Regions from separate parts of the Halomonas sp. McD50-4 genome, predicted to be linked through region 1. Evidence: predicted binding sites of a transcription regulator. Region 1 holds the regulator's gene; each other region holds the start of a gene.

What was found. Region 1 encodes FNR, which switches genes on or off when oxygen is low (the NO sensors DNR and NnrR bind a similar motif). Its sites were predicted from a motif close to TTGATNTANATCAA; they were not measured.
Region 2: MHM85_RS11520 (OmpW family outer membrane protein) is a predicted target of FNR. The motif match lies at 1,702-1,715, and genes of this name have one in related genera.
Region 3: cyoA (ubiquinol oxidase subunit II) is a predicted target of FNR. The motif match lies at 4,320-4,333, and genes of this name have one in related genera.

The regions. Positions count from the first base shown of each region.
Region 1 covers NZ_JAKRFG010000009.1:18,552-25,840, forward strand. The annotation lists gene MHM85_RS11830 (heavy metal translocating P-type ATPase) at 1-768, shown strand, start outside; gene ccoS (cbb3-type cytochrome oxidase assembly protein CcoS) at 765-983, shown strand; gene MHM85_RS11840 (sulfite exporter TauE/SafE family protein) at 980-1,675, shown strand; gene hemN (oxygen-independent coproporphyrinogen III oxidase) at 1,839-3,266, shown strand; gene fnr (fumarate/nitrate reduction transcriptional regulator Fnr) at 3,325-4,074, shown strand; gene ttcA (tRNA 2-thiocytidine(32) synthetase TtcA) at 4,064-4,972, opposite strand; gene MHM85_RS11860 (DNA polymerase III subunit epsilon) at 5,048-5,698, opposite strand; gene MHM85_RS11865 (putative nucleotidyltransferase substrate binding domain-containing protein) at 5,704-7,289, opposite strand, start outside.
Region 2 covers NZ_JAKRFG010000008.1:134,004-141,292, forward strand. The annotation lists gene putP (sodium/proline symporter PutP) at 104-1,603, shown strand; gene MHM85_RS11520 (OmpW family outer membrane protein) at 1,801-2,427, shown strand; gene MHM85_RS11525 (YqcC family protein) at 2,498-2,830, opposite strand; gene MHM85_RS11530 (DUF3549 family protein) at 3,116-4,159, shown strand; gene MHM85_RS11535 (RimK/LysX family protein) at 4,212-4,652, shown strand; gene rimK (30S ribosomal protein S6--L-glutamate ligase) at 4,692-5,600, shown strand; gene MHM85_RS11545 (hypothetical protein) at 5,689-6,135, shown strand; gene MHM85_RS11550 (ElyC/SanA/YdcF family protein) at 6,132-6,947, opposite strand; gene sufT (putative Fe-S cluster assembly protein SufT) at 6,966-7,289, opposite strand, start outside.
Region 3 covers NZ_JAKRFG010000002.1:183,321-190,609, forward strand. The annotation lists gene deoA (thymidine phosphorylase) at 1-133, opposite strand, end outside; gene deoC (deoxyribose-phosphate aldolase) at 134-940, opposite strand; gene MHM85_RS03425 (NupC/NupG family nucleoside CNT transporter) at 1,024-2,307, opposite strand; gene MHM85_RS03430 (outer membrane protein OmpK) at 2,342-3,187, opposite strand; gene MHM85_RS03435 (DeoR/GlpR family DNA-binding transcription regulator) at 3,479-4,246, shown strand; gene cyoA (ubiquinol oxidase subunit II) at 4,546-5,592, shown strand; gene cyoB (cytochrome o ubiquinol oxidase subunit I) at 5,595-7,289, shown strand, end outside.

The DNA.
Region 1 (7,289 bases):
AGGGACGCCACGCTGCAAGCGCGGCAGGTCAAAAGCGTTACCGGCAGCGGACTGGAGGGCATACTCGACGGCGCTACATGGCGCTTGGGCAAGCCCGATTTTGCAACGAGCCAAACACTCAGCACGCCTGGCCGCGGTCAGTGGCTACTACTTAGCGAAGACGATGCACCACGCGCCTGGTTCAAGCTCCATGACGGTGTCCGGGAAGACGCTGCGCACACCGTTGCCGCCCTACAAGCGAAAGGGCTTACCGTGGAGCTACTCTCCGGCGATACCCAAGAAGCGGTAGAAAGCTTAGCCGAGCAGCTCGATATCCCCGTATGGCACGCGGGCAAGTCACCGGAAGGCAAACTCGAGCGGCTGCGCGAGCTACAGGCCCAAGGCGAGCGCGTGGTGATGATTGGGGATGGCATCAACGATGTGCCGGTCTTGGCCGGCGCCGATGTGGCCATTGCCATGAACGGTGCCACCGACTTGGCGCGTACCCGCGCCGATGCGGTCTTGCTCAGCCCACGTTTGATGCGTATTTTCGAGGCCATCGAGATTGCCAACGCCACGCGACGCATCATGCGTCAAAACATGATCTGGTCGGTGTGCTACAACTTCTCTGCACTGCCTCTGGCTGCGATGGGGTTGGTACCGCCCTGGCTGGCGGCCATTGGCATGTCGCTCAGCTCACTCGTGGTCGTGGGCAATGCGCTGCGCTTGACCCGCTGGCGTAGCTCGACCGTTTCCCAGGCAGCTCCCGCGAGACCGGTGACCGCATGACGATTCTCTATTTATTGATTCCACTGTCGCTGATTTTGCTAGGGCTCGCAGTGTGGGCCTTCTTTTGGGCGGTGAAGAATGACCAGTTCGACGACTTGGAAGGCCCTGCCCATCGTATTCTGTTCGACGACGATGAGAACGATCTCACCCCCGAACAGCGCGCCGAGCGCAAAAAAGGCACCAAGCCACCCCGTGACCGTGAGCCACCGCCGTGAACCCGACCGGACTTGACTTGCCGCCACTGCTGGCAGCCTTCGTATTTGGCTTGATGGGGGGTGCCCACTGCATTGGCATGTGCGGCGGCATCATGAGTGCGCTCACCTTTGCCGTGCCACCCAGCATGCGACACCCTGCCCGTATGGGTGGATTATTGCTCGGCTATAACCTAGGGCGCATCATGAGCTACATGACGGCTGGCGCTTTGGTAGCCGGACTAGGCACCTTGATCTCACTATCGCCTCAGGCGCGTCTCGCGCTACAGGTCGTCGCGGCGGTGATGCTGATGTTGATGGCGCTGTATATCGCTAACTGGTGGAAAGGCTTATTGAAAGTGGAAGCGATAGGGCGCAGGCTTTGGCGCCATATCGAACCCATCGGCAGGCGCTTGATGCCCGTCGTGTACCTGCCCCAGGCGTTTGCTTTAGGCGCCCTGTGGGGCTGGCTACCCTGCGGATTGGTCTACTCGATGCTTGCTTGGAGCCTAGCCATTGCCGATCCGTTACAAGGGGCGCTATTGATGGGTGCCTTTGGTTTGGGCACCCTGCCCGCGCTGCTTGCGACGGGCCTAGCGGCACGCCAGCTCAGCCACTTGATTCGCCACCGTGCCACGCGCAGTATCGCCGCGCTGACCATCATCAGTTTTGCGCTGTGGCAGCTCTGGACGCTGTTCTCCCCCACCGGGCACTGAACCTATCGGCGGGCCGCACTTTCTCACCTTTCTAACTAGCTTAGCCGCTTCGGCATGGGCTTTTACGCCATTGCTTGATACAGCTCAACGCATTGCGCTACCCCCTGGCGTAGCATGAACGCATCCGTTCACTCGCTTGTTCTGTTACACCGGAGCGTTGCCTATGCCCGTTCATGCTACTGCTGCCCACGCCCAGACCACTTCATCAGTGGCTGAGGCCACTGCATGGGACGACGCCCTGATACGTCGTTATGACACGAGCGGCCCGCGCTATACCTCTTATCCGACAGCGCTGTCGTTTCACGACGGCTTCACCGCCGACGATATGGCCCAGGCACTAGAACGCAGTAACGCCAGCCAAAAGCCACTGTCGCTCTATGTCCACGTCCCATTTTGCCGCAAGATCTGCTTCTACTGTGCGTGCAACAAAATCGCTACGAAAAATACGTCGCTGGCCGAGCCCTACCTGTCTCGGCTAGATCGTGAGATGGTGCTCACGTCGCGCCATTTAGATACCCAACGACCGGTGCAGCAACTGCATTGGGGCGGCGGCACGCCGACGTTTCTTACCTTGGCGCAAATGAGCGATTTGGTCGACCGGCTTGATGCCCGTTTTGGGTTATCGAACGCGCCAGATCGGGACTATGCCATTGAAATTGACCCACGCGAAGCGGATGTCTTTACCCTGCGACATCTCCAATCGCTAGGATTTAACCGCCTAAGCCTTGGCGTTCAAGATCTCGATCCGCAGGTTCAAGCGGCGATCAATCGCGTGCAGCCCCGGGTGCTCACCGAAACGCTCATGGACGAAGCGCATCGGCTCGGCTTTCGCTCGCTCAACCTCGATTTAATCTATGGCCTTCCCTTTCAAACCGAACGGCGTTTTGCCGAAACGCTTCGTCAGGTCATCGAGCTGGGACCAGCACGATTATCGGTCTTCAACTACGCCCACATGCCAGCCCGCTTTGCGCCCCAGCGACGTATCCAGTTGGCCGACCTGCCCAGCGCCGATGAAAAGCTGGCCATGCTGCACACCACTATCGAGATGCTCACCCAGGCGGGCTATGTGCATATTGGCATGGACCACTTTGCACGCCCCGACGACAGCTTGGCCCAGGCGCAGCGCAACGGCACGCTGCAGCGTAATTTTCAAGGCTACTCCAGCCACGCCGAGTGCGATTTGATCGGTTTGGGCGTATCCGCCATTTCTCGGGTCGACGATATTTACGCCCAAAACCCTACTCAGCTCGCCCACTATGAAGCCGCCTTGGATGAAGGTAGGCTGGCAACGATAAAAGGACTACGCTTAAATAAGGATGACCTAATAAGAAGAGACGTCATCGAGCGGTTCATGTGCGATATGGCCATTGATCTCGACGCGATCGGTCAGCGTTGGCATATCGATGCGGCAGACTACTTTGCCACTGCCTTCGAGCGACTGGCGATCGCCGAACGGGATGGCCTCGTACAGCGTGAGGGCCTTCGGCTGAGCGCCACGCCGATCGGGCGATTGCTCATTCGGCATTTGGCCATGGCCTTCGACACTCACTTACAACGTCAGGATGGTCAGCGCTACTCGAAGATCGTGTGAGCGCCTTGAGCCGCCTGCCCCCTGTGCCTATGATGGCGAAAGAAGAAGGGAGACTCCTATGCCATATCCTGCCAGCCAACGACGTTCACTGCTGCAAGAGGCGCGCTGCCAGACGTGTAGTCTAAGCTCGCTGTGCTTACCGCTCGCCTTGGAGCTCGAGGATATGAGCCAGTTCGATGCGATCATTCGCCGCCGCTCGCCGTTGAAGAAAGGCGAACCCCTGTTCCGCCAAGGGGACGCTTTCACCAGTGTCTATGCGGTGCGCTCGGGTAGCTTGAAGCAGGTCACCAGCGAAGGCAACGGCCATGACCAGCTCACCAATTTCTTTCTACCCAGCGAACTAGTGGGTTTGGACGGCATCGACGAAGAGCACTACCCCGGCACGGTGATGGCTCTGGAAACGACGACGGTGTGCGAAATTCCGTTCGACCGCCTGGACTCGCTCTCCGAGGAGCTGCCCGAGCTGCGCGGCCAGCTCTATCGCAGCATGAGTAAAGAACTGCGCGACGATCGGCGAATGATGCGTCTACTGTCGCGTAAGACCGCGGATCAGCGGCTGGCGAGCTTTTTGATTACGCTCTCTGATCGCTTCCGGCGGCGGGGCTACTCGCCATACAGCTTCCGCCTATCCATGTCCCGGGCCGATATGGGTAACTACCTGGGCCTAGCGGTCGAAACGGTCAGCCGCATTCTTAGCCGCTTTCAGCAGCAGGAGGTCGTGGCCGTCTCAGGGCGCGAGGTCAATATTTTGGACATGCAGCGCCTCATTACCCTGGCAGAAGAGGAGGCGCCAACGATCACACGTTGAAGGCTTGGATGCGTCCTTCCATCAAGGCCGCCTGCTTGGCTTCGAGACCGGCAAAGTCGAATAGCTCGCGATCGGCAAGCTGCGAGGGTGCCACGTTGGTGACTGCTTTGAACATGCTCTCCAAGCGCCCAGGATGCTTCTTGTCCCACTCCGCCAACATCTCTTTGACGATTTGTCGCTGCATGTTCGGCTGCGACCCACACAAATTACAGGGAATGATGGGAAACGCCATCTGCCGCGAAAACTCAGCAATATCCGCCTCTTTACAGTAGGCCAGCGGGCGGATCACGATGTTTTTACCGTCATCCGAGAGCAGTTTCGGCGGCATGGCTTTTAGCGTACCGCCGAAGAACATGTTCAGAAACAGCGTTTCTAGAATGTCTTCGCGATGGTGGCCGAGGGCAATCTTGTTCGCGCCGATCTCTTCGGCAAACCCATACAGCGAGCCGCGGCGCAAGCGCGAGCAGAGCGCGCAGGTGGTTTTACCCTCCGGGGTTTTCTCCTTTACCACCGAGTAGGTGTCACGCTCGAGAATGTGATACTCCACCCCCAGCTTATCCAAATACTGGGGCAAGACGTGCTCTGGGAAACCAGGCTGTTTTTGGTCCATGTTGACCGCCACCAGCGAAAAATCGACCGGCGCGTTGCGTTGCAAGTTGCGCAAAATCTCCAGCATCGTGTAGCTATCTTTGCCGCCGGAGAGGCACACCATGACCCGATCGCCATCCTCGATCATGTTGTAATCGATGATCGCGTTTCCCACTTCGCGCCGCAGGCGTTTTTGCAACTTGTTGAATTCACGCTTCTGCTTGGCATCCTGCAGCTCGTGCTGCGTGGCGGTAGGCTCGTCAGACGCGCTGTCTGACAAAGTAGGGTCAAAGTAGTCAGGTGATAACATGGTCGTCGCACTGCCGGTGGGTAAAGGAGCAGTATGTATTCTAACAACACTCCGAAGCTCTACCCAATACAAACCCTAGGCGGTCAGGGCGATCTCGCGCTGCAAACGTAGATACAGAAGTGCACTCGCGGTGGCTTCGCTGGTCACGCTAGGCCAGATCAGCCGTGGCAGCCGCCAACGGGTCAGCGCCTCGCCAAGCGATTCGAGGGTATCGACCTGCGGATGCAGCCGCCGTAGCTGTCGCCCGTGCAACTTGGCAACGTCGACCTGGGCGTTGGGTAAACCGAACCCCAATACGCGTTTGAATAGCCCGTTGAGCGGCTCGATCGTGCGCTCTAACTGCCAACCAACGAGCGGCCGATTCTCGATGAATTCGGCCAGCTCTGTCAGGCATTCGATATCTGGGGAGCGCGGGGTATCCGTCGCGTGTAACTGCTGATGGCGGCGCAGGGTGGCAGACACTGGCACGGGAGATTCTGACAGTGTGGCCCACCAGATACGGCTAGTGTGCACACGCCGCGGACTGAGCACGACGGCCGCCACGCTGACGACATTGGGCTGACCGTCACTCACCTGGCAGGCCATCGCGACGGACTCCTCGCCCATGTACGGCTGAAATAGCCACGCGTAGGGCGAATCGGCCCATCGGCGTCGATCGCTTTCCCGCTGCAGCAGCGTTCTTAACGAGCCGCTCAGCAGCGTCATGTGTCGATCTAACAAGCGCATTCCGCTCACGAATACTCCAAATGATAGCGGTGGGAAAGGCGCTGCTTGAAGTCCTTCACAATGTGGAGGGCTTCTCGCAGCAGGTCTCGCTCCAGCGAAGAGAGCTCTTGCACTACGACCCGGTTAGTGCGCTTGGCGTGGGCGCTATCCAGCTCCTGAAGCTGCTGACGCAGGCGCAGCTCGGTGAACAGTGCCAGCGCCTCACCCACATCGTCGGCAAAGCGTCGATCCAGACGCCCGTCGGTGGCCAGATCATCCAAACGATCCAGCGTCGAAGTGACCGTTATCCGCCGCTCGAGGGCCATGGTGCGCACGCCGTGCACGATGGGGAAAATCCCGCCTTTTTTGATATCGATACCGTGCTGCGGCTTCTTCAGTGAGCCAAATAGGGTCAGCGGCGTCGAGAAGCGCAGTGCCGCACGGGCAAAGTACGAGAGCAGCAGCTCATCGTGGGAGCAGTGCTCGAACAGCGCGTGGCGGACTTGGTCGAGCAGCGTCGGATTGCCCGCCACGCCATGAGAGTCGAGCAGAATGGCCAGTTTCATCAAACTGTCACCATCGCGGGCACTGACCCATTTGGCGATACGCTGCTGCCACTGGGAGACCGTGCCCACCCACTCAGGGTTGGACACCATGATATTCCCCGGACAGGGCGGGTAACCCAGCGTTATCAACGTTTGGGTCAAGGTCGCCATGTCGTCAGCGACCGTGGGCCACTGGCAGTCGTCAGCGAGGATCAAACCGTTATCCTGGTCGGTTTTTAGGATTTGCTCGCCGCGCCCCTCACTGCCCATCACCATCAGGCAACTTTGGCGGTGATACTGCTCGGGCACCGTAAAACCCCAGGCTTTACTCATGATGCGGCCATTGAGCGCTGCCAGTAACTCCATGGCAAAGCGCAGCTTCACGCCCTGCGCCATTAGCGCGTTGACCAACTCTGGGGTACGTTGGCTGGCAGCCGCCAAAGCTTCCAGGCCATTGGCTTGCTCGACCTGTAAACTCACCACGTAGCTACGGCTGGAGAAAAAGCTCAGCACGTCCATCAATTCCACGACGCCTCGGGCGTGCTCATCCTCCATTACCACTACGCGAGCGACCTTATGCCGAGTCATCATAATCAGTGCTTCGAACAGGTATTGATCGGGCGCGACGGTGACCAGTGATTGGTTGGCCAGCGACGCCACAGGCGAGTGCTGGGTACTCTCCCCCAATACCAACCCATTGAGCAGGTCGGTTTTAGTGACCATGCCCAGCGCCTCTTGCGTATTCACCAGCAGGCTATCGGCATGGCTATCGTTCAGTTGGCGAACGGCGTCGTGAATGGTGCTCGATGCATCGATGAGTACCGGCTCGCGCATACATTCGCGCACTTTGGCCAGCATGAAACCCGCCATCGTGACGCCACCATCAGCGCGTTTTTCCGTTAGCAGGCGCGCTTTGTGTGACAGCGACTGCTTGAAAAACTGTTCAAACGGTGGGTAGTGACGGCAGAGCTGGGTAAACAGTGCTTTGGGCATCACATAGCACAAGCACTCCTGCTCGGCTTGGAAGCGGTAACGGCTCTTGCCATTGAGAATACTGATCGCTCCGA
Region 2 (7,289 bases), on a different contig from region 1:
GCCAACGCAGCCCCTGTCGACGCTCGCCGTGTACAAAAGGGTCAGCACCCGCAGTCGCTTTTGTACTTATCGTAGCGTCGTCCTCACAAATTGGAGAAGTTTCATGGCTACAGGTGTCTGGATTAGCTTATTTGGTTACTTTGCGCTGATGATCGCCATTGGCGTGTACGCAATGCGCAAATCCACGTCTTCTTCTGAAGACTATATGTTGGGGGGGCGAACTCTTAGCCCACAGGTCGCCGCACTTTCCGCGGGCGCTTCGGACATGAGCGGCTGGCTGCTGTTGGGGTTGCCCGGCGCCATGTTCGTATCGGGCCTCGGTTCCGCCTGGATCGGGATCGGCCTGCTGGTCGGGGCGTTCTTTAACTGGCTGCTGGTGGCGCCGCGCCTGCGTGAGCAGACCATTCACTACGGTAACGCCATCACCATCCCGGCCTTTTTGGCCAATCGCTTCCCGACCCGGGCGCTGTCACTGCGCACGGTATCGGCCATCGTCATCGTGATTTTCTTCGCCGTTTACACGGCGTCGGGCCTCGTCGCTGGCGGCAAGCTGTTCGAAAGCGCATTCACGGGGGTTTATAACTTCGGTGACATGAGCAATTACGCCATGGGCGTGGTCATCACCCTGGGCGTGGTATTGATCTATACCGTCGTGGGCGGCTTTTTGGCGGTGAGCATGACCGACTTCGTGCAGGGCTGCATCATGATGTTGGCGCTGATCATCATGCCAGCCGTAGTACTGTTCGGCGAAGGCGGCGGCGGTTTCTCCCAGGCCTCCGAAACGCTGAATAGCGTTGACCCCACCCTGCTCTCTTGGACGACCGGCTTGACCTTTATCGGCTGGCTGTCAGCGGTTACTTGGGGCCTTGGCTATTTTGGTCAGCCGCATATCATCGTGCGCTTCATGGCCATCCGCTCACAAAAGGATGTGCCCATTGCGCGCAACATTGGCATGGGATGGATGCTGGTATCGCTCATTGGAGCCGTTTCTCTGGGCTTGGCAGGTCGTGCGTTTGCCGTTCGTAATGGGCTGGACGTACAAGACCCAGAAACCATCTTCATTATTCTAGCCAACCTGCTGTTCCATCCGTTGATCACCGGCTTCCTGTATGCGGCGCTGCTGGCGGCCATCATGAGCACCATCTCTAGTCAGCTGCTCGTCTCCTCTTCCTCGCTGACCGAGGATTTCTATCGTCTCTTCCTGCACAAAAATGCCACTGAGCAGCAGTGTGTGGCAGTGGGGCGGGTCTGCGTCGTGCTGGTCGGTATTGTGGCAGCCTTTATTGCCTCTGACGAAAACTCCCAAGTGCTGGGTCTGGTCAGTAACGCCTGGGCGGGCTTTGGTGCAGCCTTTGGCCCGCTGATCATCTTGTCACTGATGTGGCCACGTACTAACGGTGCGGGCGCGGTAGCCGGTATGATCGTCGGCGCAGTAACCGTCATGGTATGGATTGCACTGGGCTGGAACGGCTCCTTCATGGGTGGTCCCGGCGTGTATGAAATCATTCCAGGCTTCATCGCCTCGTTCATCGCCATTCTGGTCGTCAGCAGCGTGACGGCAGACGCCGGTGAGTACAAGCATATCGACCGTCAAGAAGCGTAACCCAAGATAGGATGCAATAAGCTCAGCGGGGCAACCCGCTGAGCTTTTTTGTGCGCGGTACTTTGTGTCGAAAGTTTCGAGCCACAAGAGCACCGCGATTGCTCCAGGTCAAGAACGCCTTCGCCCTGACTCGATACACTGTCCGCATGATTGCTAAGCAACTCACTTCCCTAAAATGAACGGTCAGGAGCGACGCCATGCGCCTTTTATCACTTCCCACCTTACTCGCCACTGGGTTTGCCGCTGCCACCTTGGCCATCAGCAGCCAAGCCATTGCCTACGGTGCCGGCGACTTTTTCACCCGTGTAGGGGTCGCTAAAGTAGCCCCCAAGAGCGACAACGGCTCGCTGGCAGGCGGTGCCTTCGCAGTGGATGTTCAGGATAAAACCGACTTCGCGTTCACCTTGGGCTACCGCTTCCACGATAAGCTGGGCGTCGAGCTGCTGGCCGCACTCCCCTTTGAGCACGACATCCAACTCAACGGCGAGAACCTCGCCTCTACCAAGCACCTGCCGCCGACCTTAACCTTGCAGTACTATCCGTTGGGCGGAAGCGACGCTCGCGTACAACCCTACGTTGGCGCAGGCATCAATTACACACGCTTCTCCGATGAGCAGCTAGCGATTGGCGAACTCGATCTCGACGACTCCTGGGGCGCTGCCGCCCAAGTTGGTTTCGACCTGCTGATCGACGAACATTGGGCATTGAATGCTGCCGCCTGGTACTTGGACATCGATACCGATGCCACCGTCAATGGTGCCGCTGCAGGCACCGTTGCCATTGACCCCATGGTCGTCATGGCAGGATTGAGCTATCGTTTCTGAAGCGACGCAGTCTCCACAAAAAAATGCCCAGGGCGAGCGCCTTGGGCATTTTCGTTGATGAGACACGCTCTTAATTCTCGGTGACGATTTGGTCGACACGCTCCACTGCTTTGACGACGAGCACTTGGTCACTGGCCCTGAGCTTCTCCTGCATCATGTAAGCCGCCACCGCCGGGGCAACGTCGCACTTGGCAGGCATGGCGGCTTTGGCATCGATTAACGCGTTCAGTCGCGCAATGAACACATAACGCACCCATTGAGGCAACGACATGGTATCGATACAGAAAGGCTGCTGGCTGGCAAACGCCGACGCCTCGGGCGTAGGGGTGCGCCATAAATTCGCGGCCTTCATGGCGGCTTCAAGCTCGAGAAGCGCGGTTTGAAGCTGTTGATGGACGCTCATAAACACCTTGGGGTTGAACAATGTTGACATCCATTATCCCAACTCTGTGGGTAAGTTGCTACTCGTACGCCTCTCTCGAAGTCGTTATTCATAGATTCACAGAAAACCTGCAAGAGGCTGTGGATAAACTATGGAAAGGTGTCGCCACCGTTACTCTCACGCGGCTTACACAACGTTGTTCAATTTTTAACCACCTAGACAATAAAGCGCGGATTAATCAGCGCTTGCGGCTGACAGTGGCAAACCAGCAAGGTAGAGTTCAGGCTTGAAAAGCGGAAGGATGTCATGCAGCCAATTCACACCCTTGATGAGTTTTTTACGCGCAGCGGTGCGGAGGTATCGCTTTACCATATGGGGCGCCGGGTCACGTCGTGTCCACGAGACGTATTGCGCGCTTTCGAGAACGCCGAGCACGCATGGCCCGAGCCTTGGCAGGGTCAGGCACGGCTCGCCATCGTCTTCCGTTTGGGAGCCATGGAAGAGCCTGCCATTTGGTTCTTGGCACTGCCACTGGACGAGCAAGGCATGCTCTCGCCTGCCCAGCGTGACGGTTTCATCAACCGTCTGTTGGAAACGCTTGGGCGCAATGCCGCCGCCACCGACCTGGGCGCCGCCGACACGGCAGACGTCGATCATCTGATGAAAGATAATCCACTGGCGTTTACGCCGGACATTACTTTTCAGGCCATGCTCAATGCCCGGGCTACCCATACCCATGGCCTATCTGCCAGCCAGCACCTAGAGGCTGTGGAAGCGTATTTGAGCGGCCAACAGACGATCGACTGGCAAGCTTTGGGGCTACAAGGCATTGCCGATTACGTCGTTCGCTTGGATAACGAGACCGCAGAGGCGCTCGCCGGCCGCATTCCCGGCCTGCCGACAAGTGTGATCCACTCCCTCTGCTACTGCTTGGAGCACCAACCCTTGCCGGATGCGCTCGTCGAAGCTCTGTGCGCGCGTGGCGAGGTGGCAGCCAGCGAGGGAGATTTAGAAACGCTGTGCGCCTGCGTGCGGTCCGTTGGCAGCTCCCGTGCAGCTCTAGCAGGCGAATGGTACAGCCACCTGCTAAACGACCCGGCAGCCTGCGGCCCAGATTTGATGGCCGCCATAGCCGGACGCGGCTGGCCATGGCTAGAAGACGCCGAACGCCTTCCCAGGTTCCTACAGCGCTTGGCGGAAGACGAGCGCAGCCACTTTGCCTCCGTGGTACGCGACATTGCGTTGATTCCTCGTCTACGCTTACCCGTTATGCTTACCCTACGTGACGCGCCTGCGGGTTCCGCTATCCAGGCGCGTTTATCGGCCATGCAGTCTTCGCATAACGGCTAACAACAAACGTCATCACTATGTCTTGTTTTTCTTATATCGTCAGGAGTGCACTGTGAAGGAATTACCCTATCAGGCCAAAGCGGTCATCGGCCGCCGCGAAATGGTGACGTTACCTGAGTTAGGGCTTCACCTCTGCTGCAAAGCCGATACCGGTGCGCGCACGTCGGCACTGCACGCTGAAGAGATCGAAACCCACGAAGATGCCGACGGGCAGCTATGGGTGAGTTTTTTGACCCATAGCGGCGGACCAGAAACCCCAGCACACCGCTACCGTTTACACCTACACGACCGTCGACGCGTCACCAGCTCAAACGGCCATAGCGAGTGGCGCTATGTGATTAGAACCCCTATGCAACTGGGCGAACTGAACTTTCCGGTTGAACTCACCCTGACCGACCGTAGCAATATGCGCCACGCGATGTTGCTGGGCAGGCGTGCCATGCGCCGCCTGCTCGTCGCCCCCGGTGCCGCTTTTTTGCACGGCGAGCCTTGAACACTTTTAAACGGCAACTTTTTTAAACCGGAGCCTTGCATGCATATTGCCCTGCTTTCGCGTAATCGCAACCTCTACTCTACCCGCCGACTGGTGGAAGCCGCCGAACAGCGCGGCCACACTGCCCGGGTTGTGGATACCCTGCGCTGCTATATGAGCATCGCCTCGCACCACCCCTCTATTCACTATAAAGGCGCGGAAATCGAGCCGTTCGATGCGGTCATCCCTCGTATTGGCGCGTCGGTGACTTTTTACGGCTGTGCGGTGCTACGTCAGTTCGAAATGATGGGCACCTACGTCCTCAACGACTCGGTCGCGATTACTCGCTCCCGTGACAAGCTGCGTTCGCTACAGCTGCTCTCCCGTAAAGGCTTGGGCCTACCCATTACTGGTTTTGCTCACTCCCCTGACGACATTCCCGACCTGATCACCATGGTGAAGGGTGCCCCCCTGGTCATCAAGCTACTGGAAGGCACTCAAGGCATTGGTGTGGTATTGGCAGAAACCAACCAAGCCGCAGAGTCCGTGATTCAAGCCTTCATGGGCATGAAAGCCAATATCATGGTGCAGGAGTACATCAAGGAAGCACGCGGCGCCGATATTCGCTGTTTCGTCATTGGTGATAAGGTCGTCGCTTCGATGAAGCGACAAGCGGCAGAGGGCGAATTCCGCTCTAACCTACACCGCGGCGGCACCGCTAGCGTGATTCGCATTACCCCAGAAGAGCGTTCCACCGCAATTCGTGCAGCCAAGGCGATGGGACTGCGCGTCGCGGGCGTGGATTTGCTTCGCTCGAACCACGGCCCGGTGATCATGGAAGTCAACTCGTCTCCCGGACTACAGGGCATCGAGAGCGCCACCGGCAAGGATATTGCCGGCATGATCATCGAGCATATCGAAAAGAATGCAGTGCCTGCTCGCAAAGCACCACCCAAGCCTAAAGGCTAACGGTCAATTGTAAAAATAATCCCCATTAGGGGTGGCAAATCAACGCTGCCACCCCCACAATCTGCGTCACCGAAGGAGGTAGACGCTCATGTTTCTCGACAATCGCCAAGTGGCGATGGACAGCGTGCTGGAAGCGCTGGCCGATAGCATTGATTATTTCCAGGACAATATCGAACGCCTGCGCCCCTCGCTGCGCGATGCACTGAAGCCGCACTATACTGAGCGACTCCAACAAATGCGCACGTTGCAGGAGCTTGCCCGTGCTCACCTGAAAATGCTGCCACGGGATGCGGATGTCGAGCGGGACGATTTTCTGTGGCTGTGGAGCCGTTTGAAGAGTTTCGTGGGCAACGATAGCCAAGTATTGATCAATGAGCTGTTGGAACAAGAGCGTGTACTCATGCAGGCCCTTTCAACGCTATTCACTCACCCTCTGCCCGATCCCATCGAGCCGGTCGTGGACGAGTGCATGCAGGGTTGCCGAAAGCTTATCCGGGAGCTGTATAGCCTGCAAAAACGCAAAGCCCGGCGCTAGTATCGGGCATTAGGGGTTAAGTACTCCTCGGCACTCGGCTCTATCCCCCTTTCATCCTCCTGCGTCTGCAATAACAGTAGAGCAGCATCGCTATTAACGGTCGTTTCGAGTGCCGGTTTGCTGCTTTCAGTCGCACTACTGCTCTGCGGCTGTAGATCGATCGGCTCAGCGGGACCAAGAAAGTAAGGCTCCCTTCCCCAGAGGTATAGGTCTCCCAACGTGGCAATGCGTGCGACCCACTCGCGCATCCTCAGCCGCCACTCGTCTGCTGCGGGTTGCTCCTCTGCGATGCAGCCCGTCACGTCCATGCCTAGCGCTCGACCAATAAAGATGGCCCGAGGCAAATGCCAGCTCTGAGTGACCAATAGCGCCTCATCCAACTGAAACACATCTCGCGCACGCACCATCGTGTCGTAGGTGCTAAAGCCAGCGAAATCCATCGTCAGCTGCTCCGCGGACACCCCTCGGCGATACAGGTCTCGCCACATGGCGCGCGGCTCGTTATACGCCTGGGTGCGATTGTCCCCGGAGATCAGCAGATGCTTCACACGCTGGTCAGCCACAAGGCGCGCTGAGGTTCGCATGCGGGCATGAAAGTGAGGGTTGCGCAGGCCACTGCGCGTCCAGTGAGAGGTGCCAAACACAATCGCTACATCGGTCGGACGACACTGCGCCCAGTGGCCGTCGATATAGCGTGTGGTGCTCGCGAGCACCCACAAATTACCGGCTATAAACAGCAATGTCGCCAGCAGCAACAAGGCTCCTAGCGACATTAGCAAACGCTTCATCCAACGTAATAACAGGCTGTGCATCCAGCTCCCCAACAGGGGTTAGAACATGCCGAGCTCTAGCTTGGCTTCGTCGCTCATCATGTCACGACTCCAGGGCGGGCTGAAGACGATCTCGGTATGCACCTTGTTGATTTGCGGCGCTCCCAGGATTTTGTTGCGCGCATCGGCGGCAATCACGTCCCCCATCCCACAACCTGGCGCGGTCAACGTCATACGGATAGTCACCATACGCTCGCCGCTGATCAAGCGCTCGATTCGGCAGCCATATACCAACCCTAGATCAACGATGTTGACCGGTATTTCGGGATCGAAACAGGTGCGTAACTGATCCCACACGAACTGCTCGATCTCTTCATCGCTAGC
Region 3 (7,289 bases), on a different contig from region 1:
CGTCGCTGATGCGGTCGTCGGCAATGCCCTGCACGAAAGCTTTGATCTCTTCAGCGGGCAGCGGCTGGCCGTCGCGCTTCAGGCGAATCAGTTCTTGGGGGAGCAGGGCATGGTGAGAAGCGTTTGACGACATTTAGTAGCCTCCATTGGTCGCGGCATCGGCATTGCCGTTGAGCGTGTTCAGTAGGTTCGTCAGTAGGCTGGACGCACCGAACCGGAAGTGCTCGGGCGTCACCCACTGCGGACCCATAATGTCGGCAGCCAGCGCCAGATACTGGGCCGCTTCTTCGGCGGTGCGAACGCCACCAGCGGCTTTGAAACCGACATTTTTACCGCTGGCTTTGATGGCTTTTAGCATGATCTCGGCGGCGTCTAGCGTGGCGTTCACCGGTACTTTACCGGTGGATGTCTTGATGAAGTCAGCGCCACCTTCGATGGCCAGCTCGCTTGCACGTTGGATAAGCGCAGGCTCCTTGAGTTCGCCAGATTCGATGATGACTTTAAGCTGGGCTTGCCCGCCGCAGGCGGCTTTGCACATTTCCACCAGCTCGCGCCCCGTCTCTTCATCGCCTGCCATCAGCGCACGGTAAGGAAACACCACGTCGACCTCGTGGGCACCTGACGCTACCGCTTCGCGGGTTTCACGGGCAGCGCCCATGATATCGTCGCCGCCGTGGGGGAAGTTGGTGACCGTGGCGATCTTGACTTGGCTCTCCAGCTTGTGGGCACTGAGCGCGCGGGCAGCGGTGACGATGAACTGCGGGTAAACGCACACCGCCGCCGGGTTGCCGAACGGCGTTTTTACCTGCTGGCACAACGCTTCGATCACGCTGTCGGTGTCACTGTCGTTCAGGCTGGTCAAATCCATTAGCGACAAAGCTTGACGAGCGGCTTGGGTGAGTTGGGCTTGGGTGAGCTGGGGGGAGGCAGTAGCGTTCATGACATTCTCGCAAATCGATAAAAGACAAAACGGGCACTGCGAAAACATAGCAGCGCCCGTTGAATGGTGTGGTGCTCGCTGCGTTACGCCGTCAAACTGCTTAGCGCAATGAAGAAGCCGGCGATGGAAGCAGACATCAAGTTAGAGAGCGTACCGGCCAAGACCGCTTTGACACCGAAGCGGGCAATTTCTTTGCGGCGCGTGGGAGCAATGCTACCCAGGCCACCCAGCAGAATGGCAATCGATGACAGGTTAGCGAAACCGCACAGGGCAAATGACAGGATGGCCATGGTGTGCGGGGTCATCAGTTGACCCGTTGCCGCCACGACCTGTTCGCCATCGATGTACGGCGCTAGATTGATGTAGGCGACGAACTCGTTGACCACCAGCTTTTGGCCGATGAACGAACCTGCCAGCGTTGCCTCTTCCCACGGCACGCCGAGCAGGAACGCCAGCGGCGCAAACAGCCAGCCGAGAATGAGCTCGAGGCTCAGCGATTCAAAGCCGAACCAGCCGCCAACGCCGCCTAAAATGCCGTTGATCAGCGCGATCAACCCGATGAACGCCAGCAGCATCGCACCAACGTTGGCCGCCAGCATCAGGCCGGAGGTCGCGCCGGACGCCGCGGCATCCAGTACGTTGGTAGGCTTGTCGTCCTGCTCTTTCAGCTCTTCATCGACCTTGGAGACGCTATCGCTATCCTCGGCGTCCTGAGTTTCCGGCATGATCAGCTTGGCGAACAGCAGACCGCCCGGTGCTGCCATGAACGAGGCGGCCACCAGGTACTCCATCGGAATGCCCAGCGCGGCGTAGCCCGCCAGCACCGAACCGGCCACCGAGGCCAAACCGCCGCACATGACGGCGAAGAGCTGCGATGGCGTCATGCGGGCAATGAACGGACGCACCACCAGTGGTGCTTCGGTTTGGCCGACGAAGATATTGGCCGTGGCCGAGAGCGATTCGGTACGCGAGGTGCCCAGTGCTTTTTGCAGTGCGCCGCCCAGAATCCGAATGACCCACTGCATGATGCCCAGGTAGTAGAGCACGGCAATCAGCGACGAGAAGAAGATGATGACCGGCAGTACTTTGATGGCAAACACGAAACCGACGTTTTCTACATCGGCAAGGCCACCAAACAAAAAGCCGATACCGTCGTTGGCGTACACCAGCACCTGGCTAACGCCCGCCGAGATGGCCTGAAGCACCGCTTGGCCAAACGGTACGTAAAGCACGAACGCGCCAATACCGGCTTGGATGGCAAAGGCACCCAGCACGGTGCGCAGCCGAATCGACTTGCGGTCGTAAGAAAAAATCAGGGCAATGGCCACTAGGGTGACCATACCAACCAAGCTCATGATGAGGGTCATGGGAGTACCTTCGGATCGTGAGGAGTGTGAGCGATTACAGTAAGTTCAACTTCACTGAGTAGATCATCGCGTTTTGGTAAGCATCCGGGGTGCCCAGTTTATTCTCTGAGTAGCGGTACTGCACGCCCGTCGTGATCAGCTCGGACGGGTGCCACCATAGGCTCAGCGCTCCGTTGGTGCCCACGCTGCCAGCGGTACCATTCACGTAGTTCTGAGAAAGATACTCATCGTCACGACCGAAGGTCTGCTCGTGCCAGTTGGTGACGCTGAAATTTTGGTTGCCAGCGGTGAAATCGTAGCCCGCGACCCAGCCTGCCATGAAGCCATTCATGCCAGTGTAGCCATCGCTTTGTACTCGCGCGGCACCAATGAAGGGCTTGAACCACAGACCATTATCGAACGTGGTGCGATAGCCGAGGCCAAGAATTTGATCCTGCTCGCGGCCGTTGAAGCCGTAGTCGCGGAAATCGTACAGGTGGGCGTAAATCGACAGCGGGCTGTCGCCCAGGTAGATGTGCGAGGTCACTTTACCAGCGGTGCGGAAGTTGTCTTTACCGCCGCTGGCTTGGTCGAATTGATCATTGGTCGGATTCTCGAAATCGAAGAAGCCGTAGAACTCGCCCCAGCTAAAGCCGACGCCGCCTTCGATTTCGACGAATGTAAAGTCGCTTTTCGCGGCATTGCTAGCCGTGCGCGCTTCGGTGCCGTTGGACCAATCCAGGTAGTTGACCGAGACGTTGGCAAACGACCACAAGCGGTCGAGGGTACGCGGTTCGGCATCGTCTGCCAAAGCGGGTGTAGCGAGCGCCGCACCGGTCAGTAAAACACCAGCGCCAAGCGTGACGAAAGTAGAAGAACGAGTGTGAGAGTGAGCAGTCATGGAAGCCTCAACAGGGTTGTATCTCGGAGCCAGAGGGAATGGCGTTCCGACGTTATGGGTCGTGTGGGCTGGCGTTGATGTTAAAATTATAACATTGAGTGTTATTTTTTTAACGCTGATTTGCAAGTATCGTCACATCAACGCTATTTAAATGTGATAAGCGCATCACGGGTGGGTGACGCCAGTGAAAAGAGTGCGCAGTAGTGGAAATTGGCAGGGCCCTAGCTCAGCATAGGATGCCTGGCGGGACGCAATGCCGATAACAAAATGAATCATAAGGAGATGCCGGACATGAACGATCGCAGCGCACAGCGCATGGCCATGCTGCAAGAAGCGCTGGCCAGCGGGGGAACCCTGCATCTTCGCGATGCCGCCGAGCTGTGCGGCGTCTCCGAAATGACCATTCGACGGGATCTCTCGACGCAGCCGTCGGCCATTAGCCTGTTGGGCGGGCGATTGGTGATGGCCAGCTACCCCGGCGTGACGCCGGTATACGATTTGACCGAGCAGCAGGCGAGCCATTACCAAGTCAAACAGCGCCTTTGCCAGCGCGCGGCCAGCTTCATCGAAGAGGGCGATACGCTGTTTATCGACTGCGGCTCCACGCTCATTCCACTGCTGGGTCAGCTTAGTCGTTTCCGAGAGCTAACCGTGGTGACCTATGCCCTCAACGTAGCCAACGCCGTCGCTGGGCTGCCCAATGTGCGCCTCGTATTGCTAGGTGGGCTTTTCTACGCGTCCTCTCAATCGTTTGGCAGCGACGGTATGGGCGCGGCCATCGAGCGCTTGGGCATCAACAAGGCGCTGATCTCTGCTGCCGGCGTGGATTGCGAACGAGGCGTCAGCTGCTTCCATTTTCACGAAGTAGGGCCAAAGCAAGCGGCCATTGCCACGGCAATGCAGCGACTGTTGGTGGTCGATGCCAGCAAATTTGGCGTGGTGCGCCCGGCCTATTTTGCCTCGCTGGAAGACTTCGATGTCATCGTCACCGACGACGAGCGCGCCCCTGGTTTGCTGGAGCGCCATCCGCTGCCCGCGCTTAACGTCACGCTCGCCTAATGAAAGACGGTCGAAGCTCCGTATCGCCCTCTTCAAAACGGTGCGCGGGGTGCGGCATAACGTCTCTTTCTGATTGACTCAGATCAATAGAAAATACTTTAGTCTTAGTTGATGCGCATCAGCGCATGGCCGAGGCTCGCCACCAACCCCATGCGGTGGCGCATATTTTTCCCGGAGCAACGCTTACGCTCTCACTGTTCTGGGAAAAGTATGGGGTGATAGTTAGCTTGCTATATAGCTGGCTAGTTAGCCAGCCAAACAGCAGGCTGTTTTAGACAACTCTCTGATGAGATCACACCATGCAACTACCTACCCACTGGCGCAGGCGAGGCACGTTTGTGCTCGTCGTATTGTGCTTGCTGTTAACGGGCTGCAGTTCTGCATTGCTGGATCCGAAGGGGCAGATTGGCGTCGAGCAGCGCTCTCTGATTCTGACCTCCTTTGGGTTGATGCTGATCGTGGTCATTCCGGTCATCGTGATGACGCTTTTGTTCGGCTGGCGTTACCGCCGCAGCAACCGCGTTGCCAAGTATCTGCCGGATTGGGCGCACTCCAATGCCATCGAGGCGGCGGTTTGGACCGTTCCCTGCTTGATCATTGCCGTTCTCGCCTTTCTTACCTGGAAAACCTCTCACAGCCTGGACCCCCACAAGCCGATCGAAGGCAGCGTGGAACCCATGGAGATTCAAGCCGTCGCGTTGGATTGGAAATGGCTATTCATCTATCCCGAACAGGGGATTGCCAGTGTCAACGAGTTGGCGTTCCCAGTGGATACGCCGGTGCGCTTCCGGGTGAGCTCTGGCTCGGTGATGAACGCCTTCTTCATTCCACGTCTGGGCAGCCAGATCTACGCCATGGCGGGCATGGATAACGACGTTCACCTGATTGCCGACGAAGAGGGCGTCTATCCCGGTCGTTCCACTAACTACAGCGGCGCTGGCTTTTCTGGCATGACCTTCGATGCCCACGTCACCTCTTCGGCGGAATTCGACGCCTGGGTGGACAACGTGCGTGCCGCCGATGACACCCTGACCTTCCCGGACGGTTACGAAGCCCTAGCGCAGCCGACCGAGTATCACCCGGTGGAGTACTTCTCGGCGGTCACGCCCGAGCTGTATGAGTCGATCGTGAGCAGCTTCCACAGCGGTGACGGCAGCGGTCACGACGGTCATTCGAGCCACGGTGACGCCATCAGTGATGCTCACGACAGTCACGGCGAATCCAGCGAGCTAGAGAGCGCCAGCGCGTCGCAACAGCAGGCCGCGATCGGCCATGTTACCAATCAGCATGCAGGTGATGACCACGCCCTGGGCGGCCATCCCACAAGCGTTGAAGCGGGGGGTTAAGCATGTTTGGAAAACTCACGTTAGAAGCCATTCCATACCACGAACCGATCATTATGGTCGTTGCCGCCTTTATGGCGCTTGGAGGTGCCGCGCTACTAGGCGCACTGACGTACTACCGAAAATGGGGCTGGCTGTGGAACGAGTGGTTTACCTCCGTTGACCACAAAAAGCTTGGCATCATGTACTTCGTGGTGGCCTTGGTGATGCTGCTTCGCGGCTTTGCCGATGCGATCATGATGCGGACACAACTGGCCATGGCGGCCGGTGGGGCCGCAGGCTATCTCCCTCCTGAACACTACGATCAGATCTTTACCGCCCACGGCGTGATCATGATCTTCTTCGTGGCGATGCCCATGGTCATCGGTCTGATGAACCTGGTGGTGCCCCTGCAAATCGGCGCCCGCGACGTCGCTTTCCCGTTTTTGAATAACCTGAGTTTCTGGCTATTCGCCGTGTCGGCGATTTTGGTCAATATTTCCCTCGTGGTAGGGGAGTTCGCCAAAACCGGCTGGCTCGCTTACGCGCCGTTATCGGGGATAGAGTTTAGCCCCGGGGTGGGGGTCGATTACTGGATATGGGCACTGCAAATATCCGGGATAGGCACCACGCTCACCGGCATCAACTTCTTCGTCACCATTCTGAAAATGCGCACCAAAGGCATGACGATGTTCCGCATGCCGATTTTTACCTGGACGTCGCTGTGCGCCAACGTCCTCATCATTGCCTCGTTCCCGATTCTGACCGCGACCATCGCGCTGCTGACGCTCGATCGCTACTTCGGTATGCACTTCTTCACCAATGATTTTGGCGGCAACATGATGATGTACGTCAACCTCATTTGGGCCTGGGGTCACCCCGAAGTCTACATTCTGATTCTGCCGGCCTTTGGCGTGTTCTCTGAAGTGATCGCCACCTTCGCTCGCAAGCGCCTGTTTGGTTACAAAACCATGGTGTGGGCCACGGTGGCCATTACGCTGCTGTCGTTCATCGTCTGGTTGCACCACTTCTTCACCATGGGGGCCGGTGCCAACGTCAATGCCTTCTTCGGCATCATGACGATGATCATTGCCATCCCCACCGGGGTGAAGGTGTTCAACTGGCTGTTCACTATTTTCCGCGGCAGCCTAGAGCTGACCTCGCCAGTGCTGTGGACTCTGGGCTTCATCATCACCTTTACCCTAGGCGGTATGACCGGCGTCATGCTGGCGTTACCGGCGGCCAACTTCGTGTTGCACAACAGCCTGTTCGTGATTGCCCACTTCCACAACGTGATCATTGGCGGCGTGGTGTTCGGCATGATGGCGGGCCTGACCTACTGGTTCCCGAAAGCGTTCGGCTTCACGCTGAGCGAGAAGTGGGGCAAGCGCTCGTTCTGGTGCTGGTTCATTGGCTTTTACGTCGCGTTCATGCCGCTCTATGTCTTGAGTTTCTTCGGTGCCGTGCGCCGTATGCAGTCCTACGCCAATCCTGAGTGGCAACCCTGGATGATTCTGGCCTGGGTAGGTGCCGTGATCATCATGATGGGAATTGCCTGCACCATCATTCAGTTCTGGGTCAGTATCCGCGACCGCAAGCTGAATGCAGATCTGACCGGCGACCCCTGGGATGGCCGCACGCTGGAGTGGTCCACCTCGTCGCCTGCACCGTTCTACAACTTCGCGCGCCTGCCGGAAGTCGGCGACATCGACAGCTTCTGG